One region of the Dietzia sp. HMSC21D01 genome, then DNA from elsewhere that is predicted to be linked to it. Evidence: riboswitches for the same ligand, from Rfam matches in the RefSeq annotation. Region 1 holds a riboswitch; the other holds the start of a gene.
The links. A riboswitch is a leader RNA that binds a small molecule or an ion and turns the genes downstream of it on or off. The one in region 1 is predicted to bind cyclic di-AMP.
Positions count from the first base shown of each region.

Region 2: it holds a riboswitch for cyclic di-AMP, as region 1 does, so the genes downstream of both, HMPREF3086_RS17055 (transglycosylase family protein) here and HMPREF3086_RS04250 (C40 family peptidase) in region 1, are expected to answer to the same signal.

Region 1 is NZ_KV823801.1:1,738-16,243, forward strand. Features, by position in the region: gene HMPREF3086_RS04210 (AAA family ATPase) at 1-831, opposite strand, end outside; gene HMPREF3086_RS04215 (cytochrome bc1 complex cytochrome b subunit) at 926-2,548, opposite strand; gene HMPREF3086_RS04220 (cytochrome bc1 complex Rieske iron-sulfur subunit) at 2,545-3,735, opposite strand; gene HMPREF3086_RS04225 (cytochrome bc1 complex diheme cytochrome c subunit) at 3,732-4,616, opposite strand; gene HMPREF3086_RS04230 (aa3-type cytochrome oxidase subunit III) at 4,673-5,284, opposite strand; gene trpD (anthranilate phosphoribosyltransferase) at 5,577-6,638, shown strand; gene HMPREF3086_RS04240 (DEDD exonuclease domain-containing protein) at 6,640-8,253, opposite strand; gene HMPREF3086_RS04245 (hypothetical protein) at 8,439-8,648, shown strand; cyclic di-AMP (ydaO/yuaA leader) riboswitch at 8,728-8,877, shown strand; gene HMPREF3086_RS04250 (C40 family peptidase) at 8,890-9,507, shown strand; gene HMPREF3086_RS04255 (NlpC/P60 family protein) at 9,677-10,834, shown strand; gene HMPREF3086_RS04260 (glycosyltransferase family 4 protein) at 10,927-12,060, shown strand; gene HMPREF3086_RS04265 (AMP-dependent synthetase/ligase) at 12,125-13,924, opposite strand; gene HMPREF3086_RS04270 (SRPBCC family protein) at 14,064-14,506, shown strand, end outside.
Region 2 is NZ_KV824158.1:81-3,713, forward strand. Features, by position in the region: partial or broken gene HMPREF3086_RS17045 (hypothetical protein) at 1-458, opposite strand, end outside; gene HMPREF3086_RS17050 (hypothetical protein) at 562-762, shown strand; gene HMPREF3086_RS17055 (transglycosylase family protein) at 873-1,502, opposite strand; cyclic di-AMP (ydaO/yuaA leader) riboswitch at 1,514-1,673, opposite strand; gene HMPREF3086_RS17060 (hypothetical protein) at 1,855-2,142, opposite strand; gene HMPREF3086_RS19820 (cold-shock protein) at 2,260-2,661, shown strand; gene HMPREF3086_RS17070 (DUF2771 family protein) at 2,716-3,225, opposite strand; partial or broken gene HMPREF3086_RS17075 (MFS transporter) at 3,222-3,633, opposite strand, start outside.

The DNA of each region.
Region 1 (14,506 bases):
GAGGTCCCCGGTGACGGCCGCCTCCATCGTCAGCTCCGCCCCGGGGAGACGGTCGAGACGTCGACGATTGTGGGCGGCGGCCATCCGGTTGGTGGTGGTCAGCGTCAGCCACGGTTCGTCATCCGGCGGCTCGAACCCCGGGTCGGTCCGTGAGTTGAGCCGCTCGAGTGCGGCACCGGCGAGCGTGCTCTCGCGGATCGAGTTGAGGATGGCGGTCAGCTCCGGGTCGCCGGACTGCCGGAAGACGTGGGTGAGATCGACGGTGGGGAAGCGGTCGCGGTCGAAGCGCTCGGCGGAGAAGAAGTAGGGGGTCGTGAACGTCGCGTCGAAGTCGGGTCCTTCCGCCTCGGTGACGACCGGCGGGAGTTGGAAGAGGTCGCCCACCAGGACGAGCTGGACGCCGCCGAACGGCATCGTGGGATCCGGACCGAAGCGCTCGAGCGCGATCGCCATCATGTCGAACAGGTCGGCGCGGATCATCGACGCCTCGTCCACGATCAGCGTGCGGACGCCGGCGAGGGCCCCGGCGAAACGCCCCGGGCGATACGAGGCACTGCGGACGTGGTCGACGGTGGACCCGGGGTGAAAGCCGAACAGTCGGTGGATCGTGTAGCCGCCCACGTTGAGTGCGGCGATGCCGGTCGGGGCGGCGACCAGGGTGGGGCGGCGCGTCTCCGACAGGAAGCGACGGATGAGGGTCGACTTGCCGGTGCCCGCCTTGCCCGTGAGGAAGAGGTCGTGTCCGCCGTGGAGGAGGTCGAGGGCCTGGTCGAACTCCTCGGTGAGCACGATCGAACCGTCCGCGCCGGACGCGTGTGACTGCTCGTTCATGACCGCCTCACGGGTCGAGGGTGGGGTGGACGACGACCGCGGGCCGGACCTCCTCTGAGAAGGAGATCCGGCCCGCGGTGGGTGCTGTCGGGGATCAGTGCTCGTCGTCGCGACGAGTACGGTTCTCCTCCTGCAGCGTCGTGAGCATCGAGTGCTCGCGGTGGTGCTTGTCGTGCTCGGCCTCGTCGAGCAGGCGCGCCTCCTCGACCGGGTCGGGGGTGAGCGCACCGCGCGGGGACCGACCCGCGACGCCGAGCTGGTTCATCTTGGTGGGCACCTTGGCGCCGGCGTACTCGAGCGGGACGGCGTGGCCGTGCTCGTCGATCTCGCCGAGGGGCTGGTGGACCTCGATGAACTCGCCCTGCGGCATCCGCATGATGATGCCGGTCTCGATGCCGTGCTCCAGCACCTCGCGGTCCGAGCGCTGGAGGCCCAGGCACAGACGGTAGGTGAAGAAGTACACCAGCGGCGGGAGCAGGATGAGCCCGATACGTCCGGCCCACGTCGTCGCGTTGAGCGAGATGGCGAAGTGGTACGCGATGAGGTCATTGGAACCCATCAGGACCAGGATCACGTAGAAGGTGATCGCCATCATGCCGGAGGCGGTACGAACCGGCACGTCACGCGGGCGCTGGAGCAGGTTGTGGTGCGCCTTGTCGCCCGTGATCTTGGCCTCGATCTGCGGGTACAGGAACATCAGCACGACCATGGCGCCGAGCATGACGGCCACCCAGGTGGTCGCCGGGATCGTGTAGGGGCCGAGGTAGAGCTCCCAGGCCGGCATCACACGAGCGCCGCCCTCGGTCCACAGCATGTACCAGTCGGGTTGCGAACCGGCGGAGATGTGCGACGGGTTATATGGCCCGAGATTCCATATCGCGTTGATCGTGAACAGGCCCGAGAAGAGCATGAGCATGCCGACGGTGATGGCACCGAACGCGATCGACTTGACGGCGAAGACCGGGAGGATCCGGACGCCGACGACGTTGTTCTCCGTGCGGCCGGGCCCGGGGAACTGCGTGTGCTTCTGGTACCACACCAGCGCGAGGTGAGCGGCGATCAGCGCGAGGATGATGGCCGGGATGATCAGCACGTGCAGAACGTAGAAGCGCGGGATCATGATCTCGCCGGGGAAGTCCCCGCCGAAGACCATCCAGTGCATCCAGGTACCGATCACGGGCAGACCCACGATGATCGCGGAGGTGATGCGGAGGCCGGTGCCCGAGAGCACGTCGTCCGGCAGGCCGTAGCCGAGGAAGCCCTCGACGATGCCCAGGAGCAGCAGCACGCAACCGATGGTCCAGTTGGCCTCACGCGGGCGACGGAACGCGCCGGTGAAGAAGATGCGGATCATGTGGACGACCATCGACGCCACGAACAGCAGGGCCGCCCAGTGGTGGATCTGCCGCACGAAGAGTCCGCCACGCACCTCGAACGAGATGTCCAACGCGGTCTCGTAGGCACGAGACATCTCGATGCCGTTGAGCGGTGCGTACGCACCCTGGTAGATCACCTTCGACATGGAGGGGTCGAAGAAGAGGGTGAGGTAGACACCCGAGATCAGCAGGATGATGAAGCTGTACAGGGCGATCTCGCCCAGCAGGAAGGACCAGTGGGTCGGGAAGACCTTGTTGATCTGCCGGCGCAGGCCCTTGGCCATGGTGTACCGCGCGTCGAGGCCGTCGCCCAGGGACGCGAGTCTTGTGTTAGTGCTCATGAACGACGCTCCCAGAAGGCGGGTCCGACCGGCTCGACGAAGTCACCGTTGGCGACGAGGTAACCCTCGCTGTCCACGGCGATGGGCAGCTGCGGAAGCGCGCGGGCGGCGGGGCCGAAGACCGGCTTCGCGTACTCGAGCGCGTCGAACTGCGACTGATGGCACGGGCAGAGGAATCGATGGGTCTGCTGCTCGTACAGCGAGGTGGGGCAGCCGAGGTGGGTGCAGATCTTCGAGTAGGCGTAGAGGTCGCCGTAGTTGAAGTTCTCCTGACCCTTGCGCTTGGTGACGCGGGCTGCGTCCTCGGGACGGAAGCGGATCAGCATGACCGAGTTACGCGAACCGTGGATCGAGTGCATGTGCTCCTCGAAGTTGCCCAGGGCGCTCTCGGGCAGCGGGAAGACGGACTCGAGGCCACCGGCGGCGAGGTCGTCGACACGGATGCGCTCCAGGCGGCCCTCACCGGCGGGCGGATGCCCGTCGGGGTAGACCTTGCCGGTGTCGCGGCCGAGGTACACCTTCTCCGGCGGCAGGCCGTCGGGGCGGTTCTCGGAGGCGAGGGTCCAGCCGGTGGTGTGGAGGGTGCCGTCACCGGAGAGGGTCATCTCTCCGCGCTTCCACGGGTTCTTGATCATGCCGCCGAGGGGCAGGATCGCGGACAGGCCGATGAGACCGACGCTCGCGCCGAGGAAGCCGCCCATGACCTTGCGGCGGCCGAGGGTGGAGGTCTTCCACGAGTCGTTGAGCTCGGCGACGATCGTGCGACGGTCCAGCTCGTCCGAGGGACCGTCGTGCCGCGTCTGGACCGAGATCTCCTCGGGGACGAACTTCTTGGTGAACTGCACGGCGCCGAAGCCCAGGAACAGGATCGACAGGCCGATCGTGCCGCCGAGCAGCGGCGTGTACGCCATGTACAGCCAGTAGCCGTCCTCACCCTCACCGCGGTACTCCCACGGCCAGAAGATGTAGACGACGGCGAAGGCGAGGGCGAACAGTGCCGACAGCGCGAACCAGGTGGTCACCGTGCGCGCGGCGCGCTTCTCCGCGCGGGTCGTCACGCCCTCGGGCCAGCGGCTCTCGCGGTGCCGGATCTCGACTTCGTCGAGCCGGGTGCCCAGCTCGACGAGCTCGGCCTCGCTCATGCGGTCCAGGTCCGCCGGTGACGGGTTCTTCGGGGTCTCACTCATGAACGGGATCCGATCCACAGGGTCGCACCGATGAGGGCGACGATGCCGACAAGCCAGATAGCCACGCCCTCGGTCACCGGGCCGAGACCGCCGAGGCCGTAGCCACCGGGCGAGACCTTGTTATCCGTGGCCTTGATGTAGGCGATGATGTCCTTCTTCTCGTCAGGCGTGAGCTGCCGGTCCGAGAACTTGGGCATGTTCTGCGGGCCGGTGAGCATGGCCTGGTAGATCTCCTGCTCGTTGGCAGGGTCCAGAACCGGCGCGTACTTACCGCCGGAGAGTGCTCCGCCGCGGCCGGTGAAGTTGTGACAGGACGCGCAGTTGAGCCGGAACAGCTCGGAACCGCGGGCGATCTCCTCGGCGCGGCTCTCGCCGGAGGCGCCGCGCAGCGACTCCTGCGCGATCGTGCCGTCGGCGTTGGTGATGATGCCCGGCCCGCCGCCGTGGAGGTCGACATAGGCCGCGAGCGCCATGATCTGCTGCTCGCTGTAGCGGGGCTTCTTGCGCTCGGCCTGCGCCTCGTTGTCCGCGGCCGGCATGCGGCCCGAGTGCACCTGGAAGTAGGTGGATCCCGCGCCGACACCGACGAGGGACGGGCCGCGGTCCTCGACACCCTGCAGATTCTGCCCGTGGCAGGTGATGCAGGCGACGTCGTAGATCGACTTGCCCTCGGCGATGAGTGCGGCCTGGTCCTGCTGGGCCGTCGCCACCTGCGGCTCCGGGACGACGGCGGTGGCGATCGCTCCCGCTCCGAGGAGGCCGGCAGCGATGACGAGCGCGCCGGTCGCCTTACGGCGCCGCTTGGTGGAGACCGACCGCGTCGGGGTCGTCGCCGGGTCCGGCGACGGCGTATCCGCAGCGGGTGGGTGAGGTGAGTTCATTGTGAGTTCCCTTTGGTGTTGGGACCTGCTGGACACAGCGTCCTGCGGCCAGCTGACTACTGAATGAAGTAGATGGTGACGAAGAGGCCGATCCAGACCACGTCGACGAAGTGCCAGTAGTAGGACACCACGATGGCGGCGGTGGCCTGCGCCGGGGTGAAGCGCGACATCGTCGTACGCATCACGAGAACGACGAAGGCGATGACGCCCGCGGCGACGTGGAGACCGTGGAAGCCGGTGGTGATGAAGAAGACGGACCCGTAGACGCTGGAGGAGATGGTGGTTCCCTCGAGGTACAGCATCACGTACTCGTACGCCTGGCCGATGAGGAAGACGGTGCCCATGACTGCGGAGATGACGTACCACCGCCGCAGTCCGAAGACATCGCCCTGCTCCGCGGCGAACACGCCCAGCTGGCAGGTGAACGACGATGCCACGAGGATCACCGTGATCGTCAGGGCGAACGGCACGTTCAGATGCGTCGGGTAGGAGGGCCAGTCACCTCCCGAGTTCGCCTTGGAGACGAAGTACATCGCGAACAGGCCCGCGAAGAACATCAGCTCCTGGGACAGCCAGATGATGGTGCCCACACTGACCATGTTCGGCCGATTCAGCGAATGAACACGCTGGGCCATGGCCGATCCTGAGTTATCTACTGCGCTCGTCACGTGGCCAAGTATGACCCCTGAGGTGGGGCGAGTCTGCATGGACCCCCGAAATCGGCGTGTCCCCTCAGCGTTTCCGCAGGTCGCCTCAGATACGTCACGGTCAGGGGTCGGAAATCGACCCCCTTGCAGGGGCTATCAGGGGCCCCTCAGGCTGATCGACCCGGGCGGTCGCGAGCACCGTGGCAGGGTACGGCGCGGGCGGCGGCGATGCCGGGGTGGCACGATTGACCCCGTGTGACCGGCCCCTTCGAGTGCCGGTTCCTTTCTATGAGACCAGAGGAGGTCGGGACACGTGGGCAGTTCGGCGGCGATCGACGGGGGCCGGTCCTGGCCCGGAGTACTCGGCACCCTCACGGCGGAGGAGGACCTCGATCCGGCGGACGCGCGGTGGGCGATGTCCCGGATCATGGAGGGCGTCGCGACCGATGCGCAGATCGCCGCGTTCGGGGTGGCCCTGAAGATGAAGGGTGTCACCGGACCCGAGCTCGAGGCTCTCGCTTCGACGATGCTCGACTACTCCCGCCGCGTGCCCACGGACCGCGCCTGTGTGGACATCGTGGGCACCGGCGGCGACCGGCAGGGAACCGTCAACATCTCGACTATGTCGTCTCTGGTGGTCAGCGCGTGCGGGGTGCCCGTCGTCAAGCACGGCAACCGGGCGGCGTCCTCCAAGAGCGGAGGGGCCGACGTCCTCGAGGCGCTCGGCGTGGCGATCGATCTCGGACCCGAGGACGTGGGGCGTTGTCTCGACGAGGTGGGGGTGGCCTTCTGCTTCGCCCCCGTGTTCCACCCCGCTCTGCGCTTCGCCGCGACACCGCGGCGGGAGATCGGCATCCCGACCGTGTTCAACATCCTGGGGCCGTTGACGAACCCGGCCGCCCCGACGGCGAACCTCATCGGCTGCGCCTTCGAGAATCTCGTCTCGGTGATGGCGGAGGTGTTCGCGCTGCGTGGCCGGTCGGCTCTGGTCGTCCGCGGTACGGACGGGCTGGACGAGATCACGATGACGGGTCCGACCCGCGTCCTGCGGGTGGCCGGTGGCCACGTCGACGAGGACCGCATCGAGCCCGCCGACTTCGGGATGAACACGTGCTCGATCGAGGAACTACGAGGCGGCGACGGGGTGTACAACGCCGGGGTCGCCCGGGATCTCCTGGCGGGAAAGACCGGCCCGGTGCGTGACGCGGTCCTGCTCAACTCCGCGGCGGCGCTCGTGGCGTTCGACGGGCTCGACAGGGACGCGGACCTGGTGGCCGCGATGCGGGCGGCCGTGGACCGGGCTGCGACGGCGATCGACGACGGCGAGGCGGCGCGTCTGCTCGAGAAGTGGGTCGGTTTCAGCGCGAACCGGTGAGTCAGGCGGGGCGGTGATCGGCGGCCGCGCGTTCGGCCCGGTCCGCCCAGTCCGTCAGGGTGTGCGCACCCCGCAAGGGGAGCGTCCAGCAGCCGTCGATCGAGACGATGCGGGTCTGCTGGGAGTCGATCCACCGGTGGACGTTCCGGATCTGAGCCTGGGTCGCCCCGGCGAACGGCCCGGGCGCGGGCCGCACGGTGGTCGCGGCGGCCCGTAGGCCGTCGATGACCGGCATCGGCGCGGCTCCGGGTGGGACCGTGCCGGATCCGGCGAGCCGGCCGTGGCGGACGATCGCCACCGCCCAGGCCCGTCGGGGCGCCGGTTGGACGAGCACGATCTCCGCGAGCGCGGCGGTGGCGACCAGCTCCTGCCGGCGGGCGAGTACCCGGATGAGGGCGGCGGTCCTGTCGCGCAGTCTCGCCCCGCGTTCGAAGGCCCCGCCTGCGGCCAGTCGGTCGATCTGCTCCACGAGCGCATGCAGCGGGGCCGAATCACGCCCGTCGGCGAGCGCCGCCCAGCTCTCGGGCGCGGGCCGACCGCCGAAAGCCTCGAGGAGGTCCTCCCAGGCGGTGCGCGCGTCCTCGGCGCGGCGGAAGGGTCCGATCGCAGTGGGATCCTCCGGGACCCGGACGATCGTCGGGCGGCTGGCGCGGCCGGTGGGAGGGGAGAGCCACCAGCCTCGCCGGGGGCTGCGGGACCGTCTGTTGAACGGTGGCTGCAGTGAGTCGATGAGTTGTTCCTCGACGGTCCACGCCTCGAGGAGGTGGGCGCACGGCACTGAGTCCACCGATGCGGCCAGGCCGACCATGGTGCGCATCCGTCCTCGGGTGTCCCCGCCGGAGTAATAGGAACGCGCGCGACGACGCACCGAACCGGACGAACCGACGTACAGCGGCCCGCCGGCCTCGTCGCGGAAGACGTAGACCCCGGGACCGTCGGTGAGCGACTCGGTGAGGGTCGCGCGACGTCGGATCTCGGGAGCCAGGCGGCCGTCGTACGCCAGCAGCTCCGAAAGGGTGGACACCCCGCAGTCACCGACCCGCGAGATGAGGGCGTGCAGCACGTCCACCGTGGCACGGGCGTCCTGCAGGGCGCGGTGATTGGGCTCGACCGTGGCGCCCAGGTGTGCGGCCAGGACCCCGAGCCGGTGGCCACGCGTCTCGCCGCGGTGCAGCACCCGCCGGGCGAGTGCGAGGGTGCACACGGACGGGGGATCCGGCCACCGGTGGCCCGTCGCGGCTGCGGCGGCGCGGAGGAAGCCGAGGTCGAACCTGGCGTTGTGCGCCACCAGGACAGCGCCGCGCGAGAACTCGAGGAACGTCGCCATCACCTCGCCGAGGGACGGTGCGCCGACGAGGTCCTCCGGGGCGATCCCCGTCAGCCTGCTGATGTGCCCCGGCAGTACGCCGTCGATCGAGACGAAGGTGGACAGCTCCGCCTGCACCTCGCCTCCCCGGATCCGGACGGCGCCGATCTCGGTGATCTCGTCGCCGCCCGGCTTGGTGCCGGTGGTCTCGAGGTCGACGACGACGAAGGTCACCTCTGACAGCAGCGGCTCGAGCTCGTCGAACGCGCCCTGCGCGCCGACGGGTGCCGGTGAGGTGGAGGGGAGCATGGCGGAGACGGTAGCGGCGGGGTCGGACATCGCCGTCCGGGGGCGGCGTCCGGGTCACGGTCCGGGGGAGTGTGTCGTACCCGGTTCCTAGGGTGCCTCCCGGGCCGACCGCGGCGGCCGGATCGCGGCGCGATAACGAACGGGCAACACGCCCAGGACGGAATGTGAGGTAGATCGTGGTGTCAATGGATTGCGCTCGCTGCCCGGCGGTGGCGGGCGACTGTGAAGGCTGCATCGTCTCCCTACTGCTCGGTGAAAAGGTCCAGGTAGGCGAGCTTTCTCCGGAGTCCTGTGGGTACGTGCTGGACCCGGAGGTGCGGACGGCGATCGACGTCCTCCGAGCCGCGGGCATGGTGACGTCCATCGACATCCTGGCCGCGGAAACCGCCGCGTGAGCGGGGAACTGGACTTCGGCGAGATGGTTTCGTAACCTTTTCGAGACCTCGGAAGTCATTCCCCGCCCGCCGGTGGGGAGCCGGGGTCACGCCTAAGCGCCCGAGGGCGCGCCGGGGAACCACGTTCCACTGGGGTGAATCGCTCGACGACCGGGAGGTCGGCGAGCGTAGGACAGACTTCCGTGTCCGAACCCGTCAGCTAACCCGGTCGGTGTCGCAGGAAGAAAGAGGAAAGTCTCTCGTGGGAGCTCACAGCATCAAGACCAGCTCGACCGGCCGCCGCGTGGCCGCCGCCGGACTGCTCGCCGCCGGAGCCGCTGTCGCGGGCTCCGGGACCGCGTCCGCCGCGCCCGTGACCGTCGACGTCCCCGTCGAGCTGCGGCTGCCGGGTGTTCCGGCCCAGGTCACCATCGACGTCCCGGAGGGCATCGCCCTTCCGGCCGGCCTCCAGCAGGCCGCCCAGGCGGCCCCGGCCGCTCCGGTCGAGTTCGCCACCCCGGCGCCCGAGGTCTCCGCCGGCCAGCGCATTCTGGACGCGGCCACCACTCGTGTCGGCTCGCCCTACGCGTGGGGAGCGACCGGCCCCAGCTCGTTCGACTGCTCAGGCCTGACCTCGTGGGCCTACAAGGAGGCGGGGATCTCGATCCCGCGGACGAGCCAGGCTCAGATCGGCGGCGGCACGCAGGTGGCCAAGTCCGACCTGCAGCCCGGTGACATCGTCGCCTTCTACAGTGGCGCGACCCACGTCGGCATCTACGCCGGCAACGGTCAGGTCGTCCACGCCCCGTACTCCGGTACCTCCGTGAGCTACGCGCCGCTGGACTCCATGCCGTTCTACGGCGCCACCCGCTACTACTGAGCGGGTCGGCTCTCCGACTCCTACACACCCCGCCTGAGACCGGTCGGGTACCGGCCCCGGGCGGGGTGTGTCGTATGTAACATCCCCTCTCGGGTGCCGGATGCCTTCGCAGGTGGCCGGATCGGCCCCGCCCAGGCTAACCCCGGATCCGAGAGACCGACGAGAGCAGATGAAGCCCCGTGCCCGCGCGAACAGGCTCGCCGCCGCCGCGGCGGTCGTGGTGCTGCTGGCCGTCGCCGGTGTCACTGCTCAACCCACCGCCACTGCTCAGCCCACCGTTCCCGTCGCCGCCTCCACGACGACCGCGGCCCCCGCGGCTGACGCTCCCCCCATTCTGAGCGAGAGCGCGGTCGATGCGCCGGCCTCCGCCTCGCGCGGTGTCCCAGAGGACTCCGGGTCCGCCGCGGGCGAGGACCTGGCCGAGTTGGCGCGGCTGTCCGAGGAGGCGGGGGCTCTCGGCGAGGAACTCCACCTGGCCCGCGCGGAACTCGACCGCGCCGAGCGGGAGCGGGATCGCCTCGAGCGGGCCGCCGGGGCAGCCGCCGGCCGAGCCGCGGTGGCCGACGGTGCGGCCGTGAGGGATCAGTCCCTCGTCGACCACCTCGCCGCCATGAGGTACCGCGGTGGCGACCCGGGCGCGACCCGTGCCGCGATGCTCGCCGAGAGCCCACGGGACCTCGTGCACAGATTGGACGCGCTACGCCGGCTGTCCGGCGCGACCACGAGCGCACTGGACGCCTCGCGGGCGGCCTCCGAGACTGCCGCACGCCTCCGGGATGACGCCACCAGGGCCGCGGATGCTGCGCGGGCCTCCGCTCGCGCGGCGCGAGAGCACGCCGATCACCTCGACCGGCGCATGGCCGAGATGCGCGAACTCATGGACGAGGTACGTCGCCGCGTGGACTCCCTGTCGGACGGGCAGCGGGCCCTGTGGGTCGGCGGGCCGGTGATGCCCGCCGGTTACGTCGCCCCGCCCGTGGACGACGCCAACTCGGCCGCGCTCCGCGTGGCACTGACCCGGCTCGGCGCTCCGTACTCGTGGGGCGCAACCGGTCCCGACGAGTTCGACTGCTCCGGGCTCATGGTGTGGTCGTACGCCCGGGAGGGCAAGACCCTGCCACGATCGAGCCAGGCGCAGGCGGTCTCCGGGGCGCCCGTGGCGATGCGGGACGCCCGTCCCGGCGATCTCGTCATCTACTACCGGGAGGCGACCCACGTGGGGATGTACGCCGGCGACGGTCTGGTGCTGCACGCCCCGACCTACGGCGTCCCCGTCAGACTGGAGAGGGTCGACGCTATGCCGATCCACTCGATCCGACGGTACTGACCGCGCGCGGACGGCCCGGTGACGTTCCCGGGGCGCACGGTCGTGCCGGGTCGCGCGGGGCCGGTGTAGGTGCTGTGGCAGGCTCGGAGTCGATGACCAAGACCCTGCTGATCACCAACGACTACCCGCCGCGTCCCGGCGGGATCCAGTCCTATCTCGAGACGTACCTGAGTCACCTCGATCCCGCCGAGGTCGCGGTCCTCGCGTCGACGTTCCGCGGTGCCGAGTCCGCCGAGTACGACGCGTCGAAGCCCTATCTCGTGGAGCGCGTACCCACCGAGATGTTGCTGCCGACGCCGGACCTGGCAGCCCGGGCGCGTCGCCTCGCCTCGGATTTCGGGGCGACGACGATCTGGTTCGGGGCGGCCGCCCCGCTCGCGGCCATGGCCCCGGTCCTGCGTGAGGGGACCGTGGAGCGGGTCGTGGCGAGTACCCACGGGCACGAGGTGGGATGGTCGATGCTCCCCGGGTCGCGTCAGGTCCTGCGCGTGATCGGGGAGTCGACCGACGCGATCACCTACGTCAGTGACTACACGCGAAGGCGCGTCTCCGCGGCCTTCGGCCCCCGGGCACGGCTGGTGCGTCAACCGGGCGGTGTCGACACGGAACGGTTCCGCCCGGACCCGGTCAGGCGCCGGGCGATCCGGGACCGCTACGGGGTCGCGGACCGCGACGTGATCGTGTGCTTGTCCCGTCTCGTGCCGCGGAAAGGTCAGGATGCGCTCATCCGCGCGATGCCGGAGATCGCCCGCCGGGTGCCCGGGGCCGTCCTCGTCGTCGTCGGCGGGGGGCCGTACAGACGGACGCTCGAGGGGCTCGCACGCCGGTACGGCGTGGCGGACCGGGTCATCTTCTCCGGCCGGATCCCCGCGGACGAGATCGTCGACCACCACCGCATGGCCGACGTCTTCGCGATGCCGTGCCGCACGCGCGGCGGCGGGCTGGACGTGGAGGGACTGGGGATCGTCTACCTCGAGGCCTCGGCGTGTGGCGTACCGGTGGTGGCGGGGCGTAGCGGGGGAGCACCGGAGACGGTCCGGGATGGGCGGACCGGACTCGTGGTGGACGGGACCTCGCGGCGCGAGATCGTCGACGCGGTGGCCGGGCTGCTCGAGGACCGTCCGCGGGCGTCCTCGATGGGGCTCAGTGGCCGCCGTTGGGTCCTCGAGAACTGGCGGTGGGAGGACCTGGCGCGGGACATGCAACGCGTGCTCTCGGGGGAGTGACCCGCGAGAGCACGCGTCCGGGCCGTCGTGCCGTCCGGCTCGGCCCGACCGTCAGGCCGCGCCGTCAGGCGTAGAGGGCCTCGATCTGCTCGGCGTACTTCTGGTGCACCACGTTGCGCTTGACCTTGAGAGACGCGGTGAGCTCGCCGGTCTCCTCGGTGAACTGGTCCGGCAGGACGTGGTACTTCTTGATCGACTCCGAGTGCGACACGCTGCGGTTCGCCCGCGCCAACGCCTGATCGAGGTGCTCGATCATGTCGGCGTCCTTGAGCAGCTCGTACAGTGACCCCGACTTGTCGTGGTGGGACTTCCAGCGCTCCAGGGCCTCCGGATCGAGGGTCAGCAGGACGGAGACGAACGGCTTGCCGTCGCCCACACAGACCGCCTCCGCGACCAGGGGATCGGCGCGCAGGGCGTCCTCCAGCTGGTTGGGAGCCACGTTCTTGCCGCCGGCCGTGACGATGATCTCCTTCTTGCGGCCGGTGATCGACAGGTAGCCGTCCTCGTCCAGCGAGCCGAGGTCGCCGGTCCGGAACCAGCCGTCCGTGAAGGACTCGGCGGTCGCCTTCTCGTTCTGCCAGTAGCCGGAGGCCACCACGGGGCCGCTCACCTCGACCTCGCCGTCCTGGGCGATACGGACGGCGCACCCGGGCAGCGGCTGGCCGACGCTGCCGATGCGCATGTGGCCCGGGGTGTTCACCGTGATCGCGGCGCACGTCTCCGTCAGGCCGTAACCCTCGAAGATGTTGACCCCGATGCCGTCGAAGAAGTGGGTCAGCCGGTCACCGAGGGCCGCGCCACCGGAGATGGCGACCTCACAGCGTCCACCGAGGGCGTTGACGAGCTTGGCGTACACGAGCTTCGAGAAGAGGGCGTGGCGCAGCCGGAGGAGCGGACCCACGCGGCCGTCGCCCCGGTTGGCCTTGGAGTACGCCACGGCGGTGTCGGCCGCCTTGTCGAACATCCACGCCTTGACCGTGCCGCCGTCCTGGGCGGTCGCCCGGGCCTTGTTGAAGACCTTCTGGAAGACGCGGGGGACCGCCAGGATGTAGTGCGGCTTCATCTCGCCGAAGGTGTCGACGAGGTTGGTGAGGTCGGAGGAGTGCGCGATCGTCACACCGGCGTGGAAGCCGGCATAGGTGATCGCGCGGGCCAGCACGTGCGCCAACGGGAGGAACATCACCGACGTCGCGTCGATGCGCAGGATCTGGCTGAAGGGCGTCTCGAGCACGGCGAGCGTCTCGGACATGAAGTTGTGGTGGCTGAGCATGACGCCCTTGGGGCGCCCCGTCGTGCCGGAGGTGTAGATGAGTGTCGCGGGCGAGTCGGCCCGCACCGTGGCTCGGCGCTCGTCCAGGACGGAGGCGTCGACCGAGGCGCCCTGGGCGGTGAGAGTCTCCAGAACCGGTTCGGCGCCGTCGATCACGAGGACGTCGGAGACCTCGAGCCCCTCGATGCCCTCGCGGGCCGTCGCCGCGTGGGTGTCGTTCTCGACGATGATCAGCTTCGCGCCGGAGTCCTCCATGATCCACCGGATCTGGTCAGCGCTCGAGCTGTCGTACACCGGCACCGTGACCGCCCCGACCGCCCAGATGGCGAAGTCGATCAGGTTCCACTCGTAGCGCGTGGCGCTGAGCAGGGCGACCCTGTCGCCCGCCTGGACGCCCAGGGCCACGAGGCCGCGGGCGACCGTGCGGACCTCCTCGGCGAACTCACGGTTGGTGACGTCCGTCCACCGCCCGCCGACGGGCTTGAGGAACGCCACGTTCTCCGGAGTCTGTTCCGCTCGGTCGTAGGCCGACTGAACGCAGGACCAGTCGTCGGGGACGGTGAAGGTGGCGGGTGCCGCGACGTATTCGCGCAAAGGGTCCTCCCGGTGGTGACGTTCGTCGTATGTCGGTGACCACACACTATCGCCGCCCCGGCACGGCGACCACGGCGACCGGCACCCTCAGGACTCGGCGTGGGCGCATCCCGGGTCGGGATGTGTGAAGCTGGAGGGCATGAGCGAGCACGACGGCGCCCCCGAGGTCTGGCCGACCAGAGACTCCACCGTGGTCGACGCGTCGGTGGCGGACGTCATGGCGGTCATCGCCGACTTCGCGGCCTATCCGGAGTGGTCCGCGTCGATCGACGCCGCCGAGGTGCTGTCGACGGGCGCGGACGGCCGCCCGGACAGAGTGCGGTTCCAGCTGCGAGCGGGCGCGATCGTCGACGAGTACGTGCTCGTGTACTCCTGGTCGGCGGATCACCGCTCGGTGGAGTGGCGCCTCGAGAGCTCGACGCTGCAGCGGGACCAGCGCGGGTCGTATCGTCTGGAACCCGTGGAAGCCGGCACCCGGGTGGACTACGAACTGGAGATCGAACTGACGGTGCCGGTGATCGGCAGTCTGCGCAGCCGTGCCCAGCGACGCATCCTGGGCGACGCGCTCAGTGAGCTCAAACG
Region 2 (3,633 bases), on a different contig from region 1:
GCCCCGGCGGGCTCGCCCGGATGAGGGGCCACCACGGGAGCCGACCGGATCGCCACCGCCGTGACGGGCACCATCCGCGCCGAGTCCTCCTCGCCCCAGATCAACGCGAGTTCGCGGAGACGGGCCACGGCGGCGTGGAAGACGGGCTCGTCGTCGTCGACACCCAGTCTCCCCGACACCGCGCCGAGCGGTACGGCCCCGGAATCGGCACCGACCGCGGCGGCTGCGGCCGCCACGAGCAGCTCCGGCCACGACAACGTCCCCACCGCCCGCGCGGTGGACGCCGGCAGGCGCAGGCGCGAGGCCAACACGTCCAGCGAGGCGGGCGGGGGAGTGGCCACGTCCGGGCGCAGCTCGCACACGCGCACGAGGGCGTCGTCGGACAACCCGGCGAGCCAGGCGGGGAAGTCCGGCGCGTCGGCGGTGGCGCCGCGGGAGGTGGCTCGGGAGCTCGGCATGATCCGTCCCAGCCTAGTGAGACCGCGGCGGCCGTGAGAACCGGTCCGCGTGGGAATCGACCCACCTGCTGCCGAATCGGGTCGGAGGTGAGAGACTACAGGGGTGGCTGCCAAGAAGAATCTGACCTATGACAACCCGGGTTGGCCCGACGCCTCGTACGGCGAGCACCCGGTCACCGAGCTCGCCGCGCTGGTCGCGGGAGGCCTGTCGCCGTTCGGGCAGGAGACCTTCCCGCTCCCGCAGGAGCGACTCGGTTACATCCACCCGTACACCAAGATCAACGGCGCGCCCTGGGTCGCCTGAGATCCGACCTCCGGCGCGGCGCCGGGGAACGCGAGAAGGGCCGCCACTCCCTGTAGGGGGGGGCGGCCCTTCCTCGTGGCCCGGGTACCGCTCGGCGGGTGTCGCCGGTGTCAGTTGGCCAGGTAGGTGGCGACGAAGCCGTCCACCAGGTCCTGGTTGCCGGCGTAGGCGGCGTCGACGGCGGCCTTGTTGGCCTCGTAACCCTCGGTGATCGGGAGGAAGACACCGCGGCTCTCGGCGAACGCCTTGAGAGTGGCCACGTGATCGGCGGCGCTGACCTCGGCCGGGGCGGCCGTATCAGCGTGCGGGCGCGGGGCCGGAGCCGGCTTCGGGGCCGACAGGTCACGCGGGGTGGGCGCCGAGTTGAGGCCCAGTTTGGCCGAGCAGGCGGGCCATGCGCCCCAGCCCTGGCCGGCGAGGGTCTTCTCGGCGATCGCGATCTGCTGCTCGCGCGTGGCCTGGTTGGCCGTCGGCGCGTACTGCGTGCCGCCGTAGGCGGCCCAGGTGCTCGGCGAGAACTGCAGGCCGCCCTGGTAGCCGTTGCCGGTGTTGATGGCCCAGTTGCCGCCGGACTCACACTGGGCCAGACGGTCCCAGTCGGAGTCGGGCGCGGCGTTGGCGGACGGCGCGAGGGCCAGGCCCGCGGCGGAGAAGGCGGTGCCGGCGAGCACGACCTTGACGGCGGTCTTGGGCGCGGAGGAGGGGGTGGCGGCGCGGTGGCGTCCGGTGTACGAGGTCATGTACGCGTCAGTCCTTTTCACTCTGTGCCTACGAGGTGAGCTGTCGGGTTCGGAAACGAGTGCGTCCGGCCGCCGGCGGCGGCTTCACCCCAAGGCGACCTGCGGTCGCCGGGCCCGTCGTGGGCCCTGTCGGGTCCCCCGTCCCCGCCCGGGTAATGGTCACAGTGGCGTCGGCCGCAGGGCGGGGTTCGGTGGGTGCGGCCGATGCCGACTCGCTGACGAGTCTGCTACGGAACAGTAGCGGTTCGATGCCGGATCGTCACCATTCTGAAATAAAAAGAGCTCGCCCGGGCGGAGATAGCGCGCTGTTATCCGCTCGTTACCTGGGTCGTTACCGGGCGGGTGGGGTTGGTCACACCCTGGGCGGGCGCGAGCCGAGAATGGCGTACGCGAGGCCCAGCAGGAAGCCCACCGGAGTGAAGAACATCGCGCCGAGGTACAGGATCGTCGGCGCGTCGCGGTCGAGCACGAACGGCGTCAGCGCGGCGACGATCGTGAAGACGACCCCGATCGCGAAGATGATCAGCGCGGCCACGAACAGCCCGCGGCGACGTGGCCGCGCGGGCGCGTGCGCGTCACCGGAGGCGGACGCGTCGGGTGTCCAGGGGTCGTCGGCCGGGCGTCGATCGTCGGAGGTCACACAGGGGAGGGTACCGCTCGCCTCGCGGCCGTCACCAACGCGCACGAGGGTAGTCTCTGATCGTCAGTGGAGTTGTCGGTCGCGCCCGTGCGCGCCCGGGACGGAAGGTGGTTCGCGGTGCCCAGCGGCAAGGTCAAGTGGTACGACGCGGAGAAGGGGTTCGGCTTCCTGTCCCAGGAGGGCGGCGAGGACGTCTACGTACGCGCGGACGCGCTCCCCGCCGGCGTGGAGACCCTGCGCCCCCGTCAGCGTGTGGAGTTCGACATGGTCTCCGGCCGCCGCGGTCCGCAGGCGCTGCGCGTGGTGGTCCACGACGAGCCGACCGTCGCCGAGGAGCGCGCCCCGCGCGGCGGGCCCAGGCGCTCGCCCGATGAGCTGCACGGGATGGTCGAGGACATGATCAAGGTGCTCGAGTCGACCGTCCAGCCGGAGTTGCGGCGCGGTCACCGACCGGACCACAAGATCTCGAGCCGGGTTGCCTCGGTCTTGCGCGCGGTAGCGCGCGAGCTGGACGCCTGATCCCGTCACGGCGCAGGGCCGGGGCGAGGGCCCGGCTCCAGTGCGTTCGGTGGGTCAGTCCTCGTAGGTGAAGCCGACCGACCACTCGCCGTTGAGGATCGACTCCGAGCCGTCCGCCGCGTAGACGATCGCCACTGCCCGGATGGCCAGGCCCTCGATCCGGCCCTCCTCCGGGGTGGTCACGGGCACGAGGAGCTGGCCGGGTCCGTCCGCCTCGACCGTGTAGTCGCGCACCCCGTCGGCGCGGACCTCGTAGACGTCCATCGTCGCGGACCGCAGCTCGCCGGGTAGCCGGACCGTCAACGTGTGCTCGTCCTGCACGTGGAATTCGCCGACCGGGTTGGTGTACGTGTTGCCGTCCAGGTCGGTCGCGGTGAACGGCAGGACCCTCTCCTCCCCGCGGTCGGTGGCGACGGTGATCTCGGGCAGCGCCCCGTAGCGGGACTCCGACCCCTGCCACGCGCCGACGATCGCCGCGATCATGATGATCATCCACGCCAGGATCGCCCAGGTGACGGGGCGGACGCGGGGGCCGGTCGACGGGGTATCGCTGAGGGAACTCACCCCTTCATTCTGCCGAGCAGGTGGCCGTCGAGCGCACCCGGGTCACGTCGCCCACCCGGGAACCGCGGCCGGTTGCCGCCCAATCCGGGTACGAGGGTGGAGCCGCGGGCGGTGAGTAGTGACTGCGCGAACAGCAGGGCGCCGACCGAGGCGATCACCGAGAACCCGATCGTGAAGTCCGGGGGCAACAGCACGCCCAACGCCCCGCCCGCGACCCACGCCAGCTGCAACGCGGTCTCGGACCGGCCGAACGCCGACGAGCGGGCGGCGTCGGGGATGTCGGTCTGGATGGACGCGTCCAGCGCCACCTTGCCCAGTGCGCTGCACACCGCGGCCACCAGCGCCAGGACGGCCGCGCCCAAGAGCGTGCCCAGGAATGCCGCGACGACGGCCGTGGCCAGCGCGGCA